3 regions of the Sphingobium sp. B1D7B genome follow, and region 1 is predicted to be linked to each of the others. Evidence: riboswitches for the same ligand, from Rfam matches in the RefSeq annotation. Region 1 holds a riboswitch; each other region holds the start of a gene.
What was found. Region 1 has a riboswitch for cyclic di-GMP ahead of M2336_RS04940 (DUF4402 domain-containing protein). Riboswitches for the same ligand answer to the same signal wherever they lie in the genome.
Positions count from the first base shown of each region.

Region 2: linked by a shared signal. The riboswitch ahead of M2336_RS06460 (hypothetical protein) and the one ahead of M2336_RS04940 (DUF4402 domain-containing protein) in region 1 are both predicted to bind cyclic di-GMP.
Region 3: linked by a shared signal. The riboswitch ahead of M2336_RS15690 (autotransporter domain-containing protein) and the one ahead of M2336_RS04940 (DUF4402 domain-containing protein) in region 1 are both predicted to bind cyclic di-GMP.

Region 1 covers NZ_JAOQOR010000001.1:1,044,655-1,047,823, forward strand. Annotated here, with positions in the region: gene M2336_RS04935 (FAD-dependent monooxygenase) at 1-710, shown strand, start outside; cyclic di-GMP riboswitch class I at 1,251-1,327, shown strand; gene M2336_RS04940 (DUF4402 domain-containing protein) at 1,592-2,119, shown strand; gene M2336_RS04945 (hypothetical protein) at 2,139-2,711, shown strand; gene M2336_RS04950 (hypothetical protein) at 2,704-3,169, shown strand, end outside.
Region 2 covers NZ_JAOQOR010000001.1:1,429,639-1,432,807, reverse strand. Annotated here, with positions in the region: gene M2336_RS06475 (efflux RND transporter periplasmic adaptor subunit) at 1-159, opposite strand, end outside; gene M2336_RS06470 (hypothetical protein) at 156-560, opposite strand; gene M2336_RS06465 (TetR/AcrR family transcriptional regulator) at 884-1,486, opposite strand; cyclic di-GMP riboswitch class I at 1,660-1,737, shown strand; gene M2336_RS06460 (hypothetical protein) at 1,877-3,061, shown strand.
Region 3 covers NZ_JAOQOR010000001.1:3,350,673-3,353,841, forward strand. Annotated here, with positions in the region: gene M2336_RS15690 (autotransporter domain-containing protein) at 1-1,993, opposite strand, end outside; cyclic di-GMP riboswitch class I at 2,185-2,259, opposite strand; gene M2336_RS15695 (pyridoxal phosphate-dependent aminotransferase) at 2,556-3,169, opposite strand, start outside.

The sequences.
Region 1 (3,169 bases):
TGCTGGTCGGCGCGGACGGCTATCAGAGCGTTGTGCGGCGGCAGGTCAGTCCGGAGCGCCCCGATGCGGTCTTCGCGGAGTATCTGGCCTGGGTCGGCTTTGCCGAAGAGTCGGCGCTGTCTGTCCGCTATCCGCCCAATCTGGAGTTTCTCGAGTCCGGGCCCTATGTGCTTCTCGGCTTTCCGCTGACAGCCGCCGATGGCAGTCCCGAGCGGGGCCACCGCCGGGTCGGCTGGGGCTGGTACGACGCCGGACATAACGCAATCCTGCGTAGAACAGGGGCGGTCGAGGGCGCGTTGGTGCGGCATTCGCTGCGCCCGAGCGACATGCCGGATGAATTGTTCGACGAGCTGGCCGCACTGGCGCGCCGGCACTGGCCATCGCCCTGGCGCGACGCGATCCTGGAATGTATCGCCCGCAAAGCGGTGCTCGGCACACCGGTCGTGGAATATTGTCCGGACCGCCTCGTCGCCGGCCGCATGTGTCTGGTTGGCGACGCTGCCCATGTCTGCACGCCGATGACAGGCAATGGCTTTGCAACCGCCGCGCAAGATGCTCTCACCCTCGCGTGCTACCTTGACCCGGTGGCCTTGCGGACCGACCCCAAAGCCGCGCTCGTGCGATATGAAGCGTCCCGGCTGCCCGAGGTACGCAGACTGGCGCGGTCCGGCCAGCAGATCAGCCAGAATTTCGTGCGCTCTGCCGGTTGAGGCGGTTGCTCTGACATAGCGGTGGGTCGGTAGCACGAAGACCTTTTCAAGCCTGCCTTTCGTTGCTCTCCGGCATTGCGCCGACATCCTGAGGCAGCGCCCCACCGCAGAAGCGCTTCGATGAGGGCCGACGCTTGGCCGCGTCGCGCGCTCCACGCCCTGACAAGCGAAGCGAGGGGAGAGGAGCCCAAGCGGCGCTTTTCGCGAGACGGGCCTTGGCATTTAGCCCGGATGTGTAATTCGTCGGGATCATAGCGACGGCAACGAAATACATCCTCATGGAATTCGGTTTGGCGCGAGCTAACCGCATCGTCGGTTCGCTTCAGTCCGCGAAGTTCTTGGCGTGTTGCTTAGGCTCTGATGATCCAAACCTCGCGTTTATTTCATTGAAAACAAACGCTCTCCTAATCGGGCTGCTCGATCGGCGGTTCAACATGGGAGTAGTCGCACAATTCTCCATCTGGTCGTTCACCACATAGGCGTTGACTGTGTAGCGTATAATAGTTAAATCAAAATTTACCTAATAGCGCCCGAGATTCTCGGTCGAAACGGCAAACCATCGGCGACGATGGGACGCAAAGCCTCCGGTCCCTCACAGGGATAGCGGGGTTACCGAAACGGAGAACTATTGTGGACCTGTCGTCCTCGCGCATTCCAGATCCTTTCCGCCCTCGTCGGGCAAGGGCCCGTCTTTGGCGACGGCCAGCAAGCACCCGTACCGATCATCACTTGATCCAGTTGCTTGCGACTGGTTCGCCAGACGCAGCCGCTTGCAATCCCAAGATCCGCGAAACGCTGCCGCCCGCGGGCCTGTAAGGCGCGTTTGGTCTATATTTTCCGATTAAATTCATAAGTATATCAAACAAGAGAAAGACAACCTCATGTCCGCAAACTTTAAGTCTATCGCGACGATTGCGATCCTGGCCTCTATTCCCGCGGCAGGCCATGCTCAGTCCTCAGCATCTGTGTCGACCACGGGTACAGCCCGGATCGTTCAGCCGATCTCGATCGCAAAAACCAGCGACCTTGCGTTCGGCACTATCGTGAAACCCTCGGTAGCAGGGACCAACACGGTCACTGTCGATGCCTCGACGGGCAACCGCAGCCTGTCTGGTTCCGGCGACGCCGTTGCCGCAGGTGGCACGACGTCGCGCGCAGCCTATACGGTCTCGGGTGAAGGGGGGCAGACCTTCTCGATTTCGGTGCCCGCCAGCTTCTCCATGACCGGTACGCCCGGCGGCACGATCACCGTCACGCTGACGCCGAGTGCCGCAACAGGCACATTGTCCAGCTCCATCGGCACAGCTGGCACCGCGACCTTCGGCGTCGGCGGTAGCTTCTCCCTGCCCAATACGCAGGCCTCTGGCAATTACTCGGGCACCTTCACGGCGACCGTCGCCTACAACTGACCCGTGACAGGAGCGTCTCGTGACGGTCTCATCATCCATCCGGATGGGAGCGCGCCTGTTGCGGGCGACCGCTCCTGCGCTGGGAGCGCTGTGCCTTTGCGCGGCGATTCCAGCCTCACAGGTGAACGCGGCTGAAGCGACCGCGAAAGGCCAGGTTTCGATCGTGGAGCCGGCTTCGATCAGGCAATCGGCGAAGGACATTGTCCTGCAGCCGGTGCTGGTTCTTCAGTCGAGCCTCCGGGTCATGATCTTGTCGCCAGGGCCGCAGTCAACAGAGAGCGACCAAAACGCCGGGCTTTCCATGGCCGCTCCTATTCAAATCGCCGGGGGCAGCAACCAGACGTTTTCTCTCCTGGTCTCACAAGCATTCGTCCAGCCAGGCACAGGGGGTTCGCTCAGGGTACCGATTGCGACGCTGAGCGATGATAATTTCCCGTCCTTTGAAGCCGGTCCCTCGGGGTTCGAGGATGTCCTCATGGGCCGGCTGAGCGGCGATGGGCTTCTGTCTGTTCCGCCGTTTCTTTTGAAAGCGCTACGCGACAGCTATGGGTCCGACGGCGGGCCTTTGCTGGTCCTGGCGCAATATGAATGAGCTGGAGACGCCGGTGATGACTCTGCCAGGCGTCGTGAAGCGTGTCACGCGATCTGCGAACCAACGCAAGAGCATCGCTATCGCTATCGCGTTGGTCGCTGGCGCCTTTCCATCCGCTTTTTGCACTTCCTCTTCTGCCCAGCCTGCGACGACAGAGCAGGCCGGCGGGAGCGCCAGCCTCAACATCAATCCAAAGCGGATCACCTTTGATAGGCTGGGGCGGACGGCGAGCATATTCCTCTTCAACCAGGGCACTGCCGAAGGGGTATATGACATAAGCTTTGTCGACCAGGTCATGTTGCCCACCGGCCAGATCCGCCCAACGGATGAAGCAGACGGCGCGCCGGAGGTGAGAGACCTCAGTGTCAAGCTTCAATCCGCGCGTTCCATGATGCTGGTGACGCCCAGGCGCGTGCTGCTCAAGCCGGGGACGGGGCAGACAATCCGTCTTCGTGCAG
Region 2 (3,169 bases), 380 kb from region 1:
GGCCTGGGCCGGGGGTGACGGGCGCATCAGCGCATAGCCCCCGGCAATGGCGAGCACCGGCAGCGCCACCCAGGCGGCGCGGGTCAGCGAGCGGCGCCGCGTGGCGCCGGCCTCGATGGGCGTGGCTTCCGCCGGGCTGAGTTTCTTGAGCATGTTCATGCGCGGTTCCTCCGCTTGATCGACAGACGCAGGGCGCCGATGTGGCGGAGCAGCGTCTCATATTGATGGGTCGTGTAGCCGGCCTCGTAAAAGCGACCGAGCTCGGATGGGGCGATGTTGTAGCCATGGTGCCAGCTCAGCACCGCGATGCGCCGCAGCGCTTCGAGGCGCGCGCTCGCCAGCGGCATGGCCCGGCGGAAGCCGAAGACGAGGCGCAGCAGGCGGCCCAGGCGGCTCTCCTCGCGGAGGGAAGACAGCCCGTCTTCCCGCGCAAGGCGGACAATCGTCCACTCGACCGGAAGGAGGTGGCCATCCTGCACCTGAAGGCTTGCAGCCTCCGATGCAGTGACACCCGGGACCATCGCCCGTGCCCCGCCATCTCTCAGATCCAGATATGCCATCACCGTGTCTCCTCCTGCTTCCCCGGCAGGCACGACGGGGCAGCCCCGGACAGCCAGTGCTGCCGGGCGCGCGCATCGCGGATGCCAGGGATCGATCCGGGAAAGACGGTGCGCGACCGGCGCGTCCGTCCCGAAACCAGAACCTATGAATTGCTGTCAAATCAAGTCGGGCAAGCAGACCGCGCCCGGCCAAGCCGCACGCACTCCCACGCCTTCTGTACTGACTGGTATATTAATCGGATGTTCAGGCGTCAACCCGTTTTTTGTACCGACCGATATTTTATTTTGCAGCGCGCAAAATCGGTCTTGGGTCCCGGGACGCTTCAGCGGCTAGGCCACATCCCCATAGTCGTCTCGGCAACGCGCTCCAGCTCCTCGCGCGTGGTGCCGGAGCCGGCCAAAACCGCCATGCCCTGCAAAACGGCGATGAGATACTTCGTGATCGCTTCCGCATCGGCGGGCCCGACAAATTCGCCCTCATCGATGGCGCGCTGCATCCGGGCCACCAGTGCCCGCTTCACGGTCTCGCCGCGCTTGAGCACTTCCTCACGGATCGACTGCGCTTCCGCGCCACAGGCGGTGACGCTGATCACGCTGAGGCAGCCGGTGGGCTGGCCATTGCCGGCAATCGTGGAGAGTGCGCCATCGAGCAGATGCTGCGCCACGCCGCGCGCGGTGGGCATATCCAGCGCCGGACCGATATAGGCCAGCTTTTCCCGCTCGTAGAGATCGAGCGCCTGGCGGAACAAGGCCTCCTTGTTGCCGAACGCGGCGTAGAGACTCGGGCGGGTGATCCCCATCGCGTCCGTCAGTTCGCTGAGCGACGCGCCCTCATAACCCTTTGTCCAGAACACACGCAAAGCGGCCGCAAGCGCCTGCTCGCAGCAAAATTCGCGGGGCCGACCCCTGATGGCGGTCTGTTCCATATCGGGCGGTATAGAATTCCTCGACGGGCTTGTCGAGTCCGGTGCGACGAAGGGAGCCAGGACGGTCCCCACCGCGCGGCGCCCTCCCCGGTAGGCATGATAAAAGTTAAGTTCAGACTCTTTTCCATGAACCTTTTCCAGCGCTTGACATTTCAAGCGCAGGATCACTCCGATCCCGATAATGGCAAAGCGGTGGTGACGCCGTGACGCAAAGCTTCCGGCCTTGGGTTCAAGGTAGCGGGGTTGCCGAAGGAGCCGAGGTCGGAGCTGTGTGTGCGTGTCTACGCCTTGCTCTGGCTATGATCGCTCCACACCGCTCCGCGCTACGTGGGCCTGCCATCGGATAGCTCCGTCTCCAGCCCGGCTGCAAGCCTGACAGGAGATGACGCAATGGCTCAGGTTCTTTCCACGACGACATTCCGATCCAACAGAACGTCACGACTATGCCGGGCCATGCCCGCCATAGCTGCCTGCTCCGCGCTGGCCATGCTGCTGAGCGCCTGCGAGACCAGCGGTTATTCTCGCTATGCCAATGTCGGCTCGCCGGCGCCCGGGTCGGGTGGCGGCAGCGATGGCGGCAGCAACAATGGCGGCGGCGGAACTGACACGGGCGGCGGGAACACGGGCGGTGGAAACACTGGCGGCGGGAATACCGGCGGCGGCGGATCGGCCGATGGTGGCGGCAGCACCGGTGGCGGTCTGGCTGGGGGCGTCGTCACGCAGGTCTCCCCGGTTCTGGCGACGGCCGGCAATGCCGTGCTCGGCGTCGCGGATGGCCAGCAAGGCGTGACCACTCCCATCGCCGCTGCCTTGCCTGTCACACAGCCCGTGACCGGCACGATCACGCGGGTGCTGCAGGATACCGGGACGGTGCTGGTCGATGCCGGCGAAGGCCGCACGCTGCTGCTGCAGGGGGCGCAAGGCGTGGTCGGCGATGTCGTGTCCATTGACGTTGGCGGTCGCACCGTAACCAACGGTCTTGATGGCACATCGGGCGCGATCGGCGTTGGCGTGCTTGGGGACACCCAGCCGACGGGCACGCTCGCATCCGCCGGCGTGCTGAACGCAGGCAATACCGCGCTGGCCACGGTCAACGGCGTCGCCGATGTGCGCGTGACCAACATTACGGCGCCCACCGGCGGCATTTCCGACAATCTGCTCAATGTCGCGCTCGGCGGCAATCAGCTGCTGGGGAGCGGCGATCCGGCGCTGGTCAACGCCAATGTGCTGCCGAACGGCGCGTCCCTGCCCGGCGGTGGCACGGGGGCCGTGGGTGGCGTGCTTGGCGCGGTGAGTTCGACCGTCGGGTCTGTCGGCGGCGCCGTGGGCGTGGGCGGTGACGTCTCAGGCGGCGGCGTGCTTGGCGGCGGAACGGCCACGGGCGGCGACGTAAATGGCGGCGTGCTCGGCACGGTCGGTGCCACGGTCGGCTCGGTCGGCGGTGCGCTAGGCGTTGGCGGCAGCGTCGAAGCCGGTGCAGGCGCAGGGACCGGTACGACGACCAATGGCGGCTTGCTGGCGCCGGTAACCGGCACGCTGAACACGGTCGGCACTTCTCTGGGGCTGGGCCGCTAAACAGCCACCCCGCCTCAAGTCGCCAACCTCGGCGCAACGTTCCTTCCGGTGCGCGGCGGGCGGTCTCAAACCCGCCGCGCACTCACCGCTCCCATTCCGAAAGGTCCA
Region 3 (3,169 bases), 2.3 Mb from region 1:
TGCGACTGATCTCGATGAGGCTTGAGTTGATCCAACTCGCGCCGCCGTCAACGGTAACGCTCCCCGCGGTGCCATTCATGCCAATGGCCGCCGAGACAGAGTTGAGCTGCCCCGCCGCCTTGATATTGAGCGAAGCCAGCTCCGCGCCGCCCACGGTCACCGTGCTGGCGCTGAAGTCGCCCGTGAGGTCAAAGGCACCGCCGGTGACATCCAGCGCACCGTTGAAGAGAGCGCCATTGCCGGTGAAGGCGAGCGCACCTTCGCCCGCCTTGACGAACCTGCCCTGGCCGACCAACGTGCCGGCGAAGACGGTGTCGCTGCTCTGGTCGAGCACGAGCACGCCGCCATCGGTGGAGACAAGGCCAGCTTCTCCGACAGTGAGCGAGCCCAGGGTCGCCTGATAGGTGGAGCCCCCCACGCCCAGCACGCCCCCTTCAACGACATAGGCCTGACCCACACCGAATGCGTCGCTGCTGGCAGCGTTCAGCGTCCCTTCGCGGACCGTCCAGCCGGTCGTCCCTGTCCCCGTGAGCGTCCAGGTGCCGGTCCCTACCTTCACGAACTCATCGAAATCATAATATTGCGTGCCGACCAATCCGGCGTCGAATGACGCATTGATGGCGCCGCCCAGCGCCAGGGTATTGGTGCCGCTCGCGATATCCGCATCCGCGACGAGGCCGATGATGTTGGAGCCGGCATGCAACTCCAGCGTCACGTCCCCGGCGCCCATCAGAATGGCGTGGCCGAAGGAAGGCGAGGCTTCGATGGTACCGGCGTTGATGATCGTGGTCGCCGCGCTGTTGGTGACGATACCGGTTTCACCCAGGATCGACCCGGAATTGGTGATCTGGACCATGCCGCTAAGTGTGTCTGCATCGACAGCCGCGATCCCGCTCAGCGATTGCAGCGTGCCGGTGTTGCTGATGACCACATCGCCAAGCGGCGTGCGCGCCTGAACTGCGCTTCCGGTTCTGCCAGTGACAATGCCGCTGTTGGTGATGGTGATTTTACCAGAGCCGGGCGCATCCTCGTCGAAGCCGGCGACGGCGAGAATGCCGGTGGTGCCCTCCGCAATGCCTGCATTGGTGATGGTGATATTGCCGATCTGCGAGGCGCCCTGAATCGCCGGGCCGTTGGCCGAGATAGCCTCACCCTGCTCCTGATTGTCGACCACCACTTCGCCGTTCGGCGTCCAGCCGACCAGCGCCTGATTGTTCACCGAAGAAACGTAGGCGTTGTTCGTGATTTTCGCCAAACCGTTGTAATTGACGACGCGGATACCCGCCGCCTGAGCCTCCACCTGGCCAGTGTTCGTCACGGTCACCTCGACCGGGTCGGCATCGTTGAAACCGCCGTCGGCGTAAATTCCCCGCTGGGTGAAGTCTGCGGCCCCGATGGTTTGCTGGACCGTGATGGCCCCGCTATTGGTGATGTTCACCGATCCTGCGTTGGTGGTGGCAGAGATGCCATTGGTTTCCACGCCTGAGACCGTCAGCGCGGCGCCATTCTCGATCACGATGTCGCCCGCGATCTGGTTGCGAACCCAGATGCCACCGTTGCCACCCACGCTGTCAACCGTTACGTCCGGGCCCAAGGTCACCGAAATGTCGTTCCGACCCTGGATATTGGAACTGACGTTTACGCCGCCATTATCGGTGGTGCTGATCGTGGAATTGGTGATGAGCAGCGTCGACGTAATGTCGCCAGAGGCTGTATTGTCCCACGTATAATAGCTGACGCCATCGCCCGTGATACTCCACTCATCCTGTGCGCCGTTCACAATGAGGCTGGTATCGCCTCCTTCAATACGAGCCTTAACCGACGAGGGTTCGCAGAAAAACAGGGTCACATTACCCTCAGTCTGGCAAATGCCAGGCTCGGCGTGGGCGGCCGATGCGCCTGCCAACATCCCCGCAATGCCGACGCTGCTGAACAGACCGGCCTTGAGAGCCTGCCCAACGGTGCTGCGCGTTTTGATTGCCTTGCCCTGCATTACGAAATCCCCTCGTGTGGGCCCACCGCCCAGATGATGTGAAGGGCAAACCGCCATGCAGGTGCGGTTCAACGGGATTTGAGACAGGGATCGAAGCGCGACGACAGGGAGCGCAGCCTGAGGTTCAAACGAACCCCATGACCTTCTCACAGCAGGTTACACACGATATCCGAAAATGCTCTGTTTCATCCCCCGGTAGCCCCGCTACCCCATTGGGGCCGGAGGCTTTGCGTCCCGCCGTTACCGACAGTTTGCCCTTGTCGAAGGCGACGAACACCCTTGGGAACGCCCATGGGCGGAGCCGTCATCTTCAGGAGGAATGTTAACGTTAGCTGAGCGGCAGCGCAACAAAAAAGCCCGGCCTCGTCGAGATGATGCGCATGCAGAGCGGGGCCATGCAGCTGATTTGTCGTGTGAAAATCGCCGTCGTCGGTCTGGAGCGAGGCCACAACCGGCCCTGTTAAGCCGATAACCATGATTAACAGATGCGCAAGCACATCGATTGCACTGCAAACCGCTCCTCTAAAATATGGTTGGGGACCACCCGCCCGCGACGTGATCGTTACAGCCGTCGCTGGTCGGGCAACCACGCCGAAAGGCGCCGAACTGCCTCTCGCACTTCGGCTTCCGTGATCGCAAAGCTCAGCCGGATGAACCGATGGCCATTGACCGGATCATGGTCGACCCCCGGCCCCGTGGCGAGCCCAGTCTCAACGAGCAGCTTCTTGCAGAACGCCGGGCTATCATCGGTAAAGTCGCTGACATCCGCATAGATGTAGAAGGCGCCATCCGGCGGCGCGATCCGTCGCAGACCAAGCGCTGGCAGGGCCTCCAGCAGAATGTCCCGGTTACGGGCGTAAGTGGCGCGATGCGCTTCCAGTTCTGACGTGCAGTCCAGCGCCGCCAAAGCGGCATGCTGACTGATCGACGGCGCGGTCAGGAACAGGCTGCCCATATAGGCGCGGGCACGCTCGACCATGGCGCGCGGCACATAGAGCCAGCCGAGCCGCCAGCCGGGCATGCAGTAATATTTCGAAAAACTGCTGACGATCATCGCGTCGGCTGCGAATTCTCCCATCGAGCGGCAAGGCGCGCCATAGCTCAGGCCATGGTAGATTTCGTCCGAGATGATCGCGATGCCGCGCTCTGCGCAGAGCCTGGCAATCGCCTCCAGTT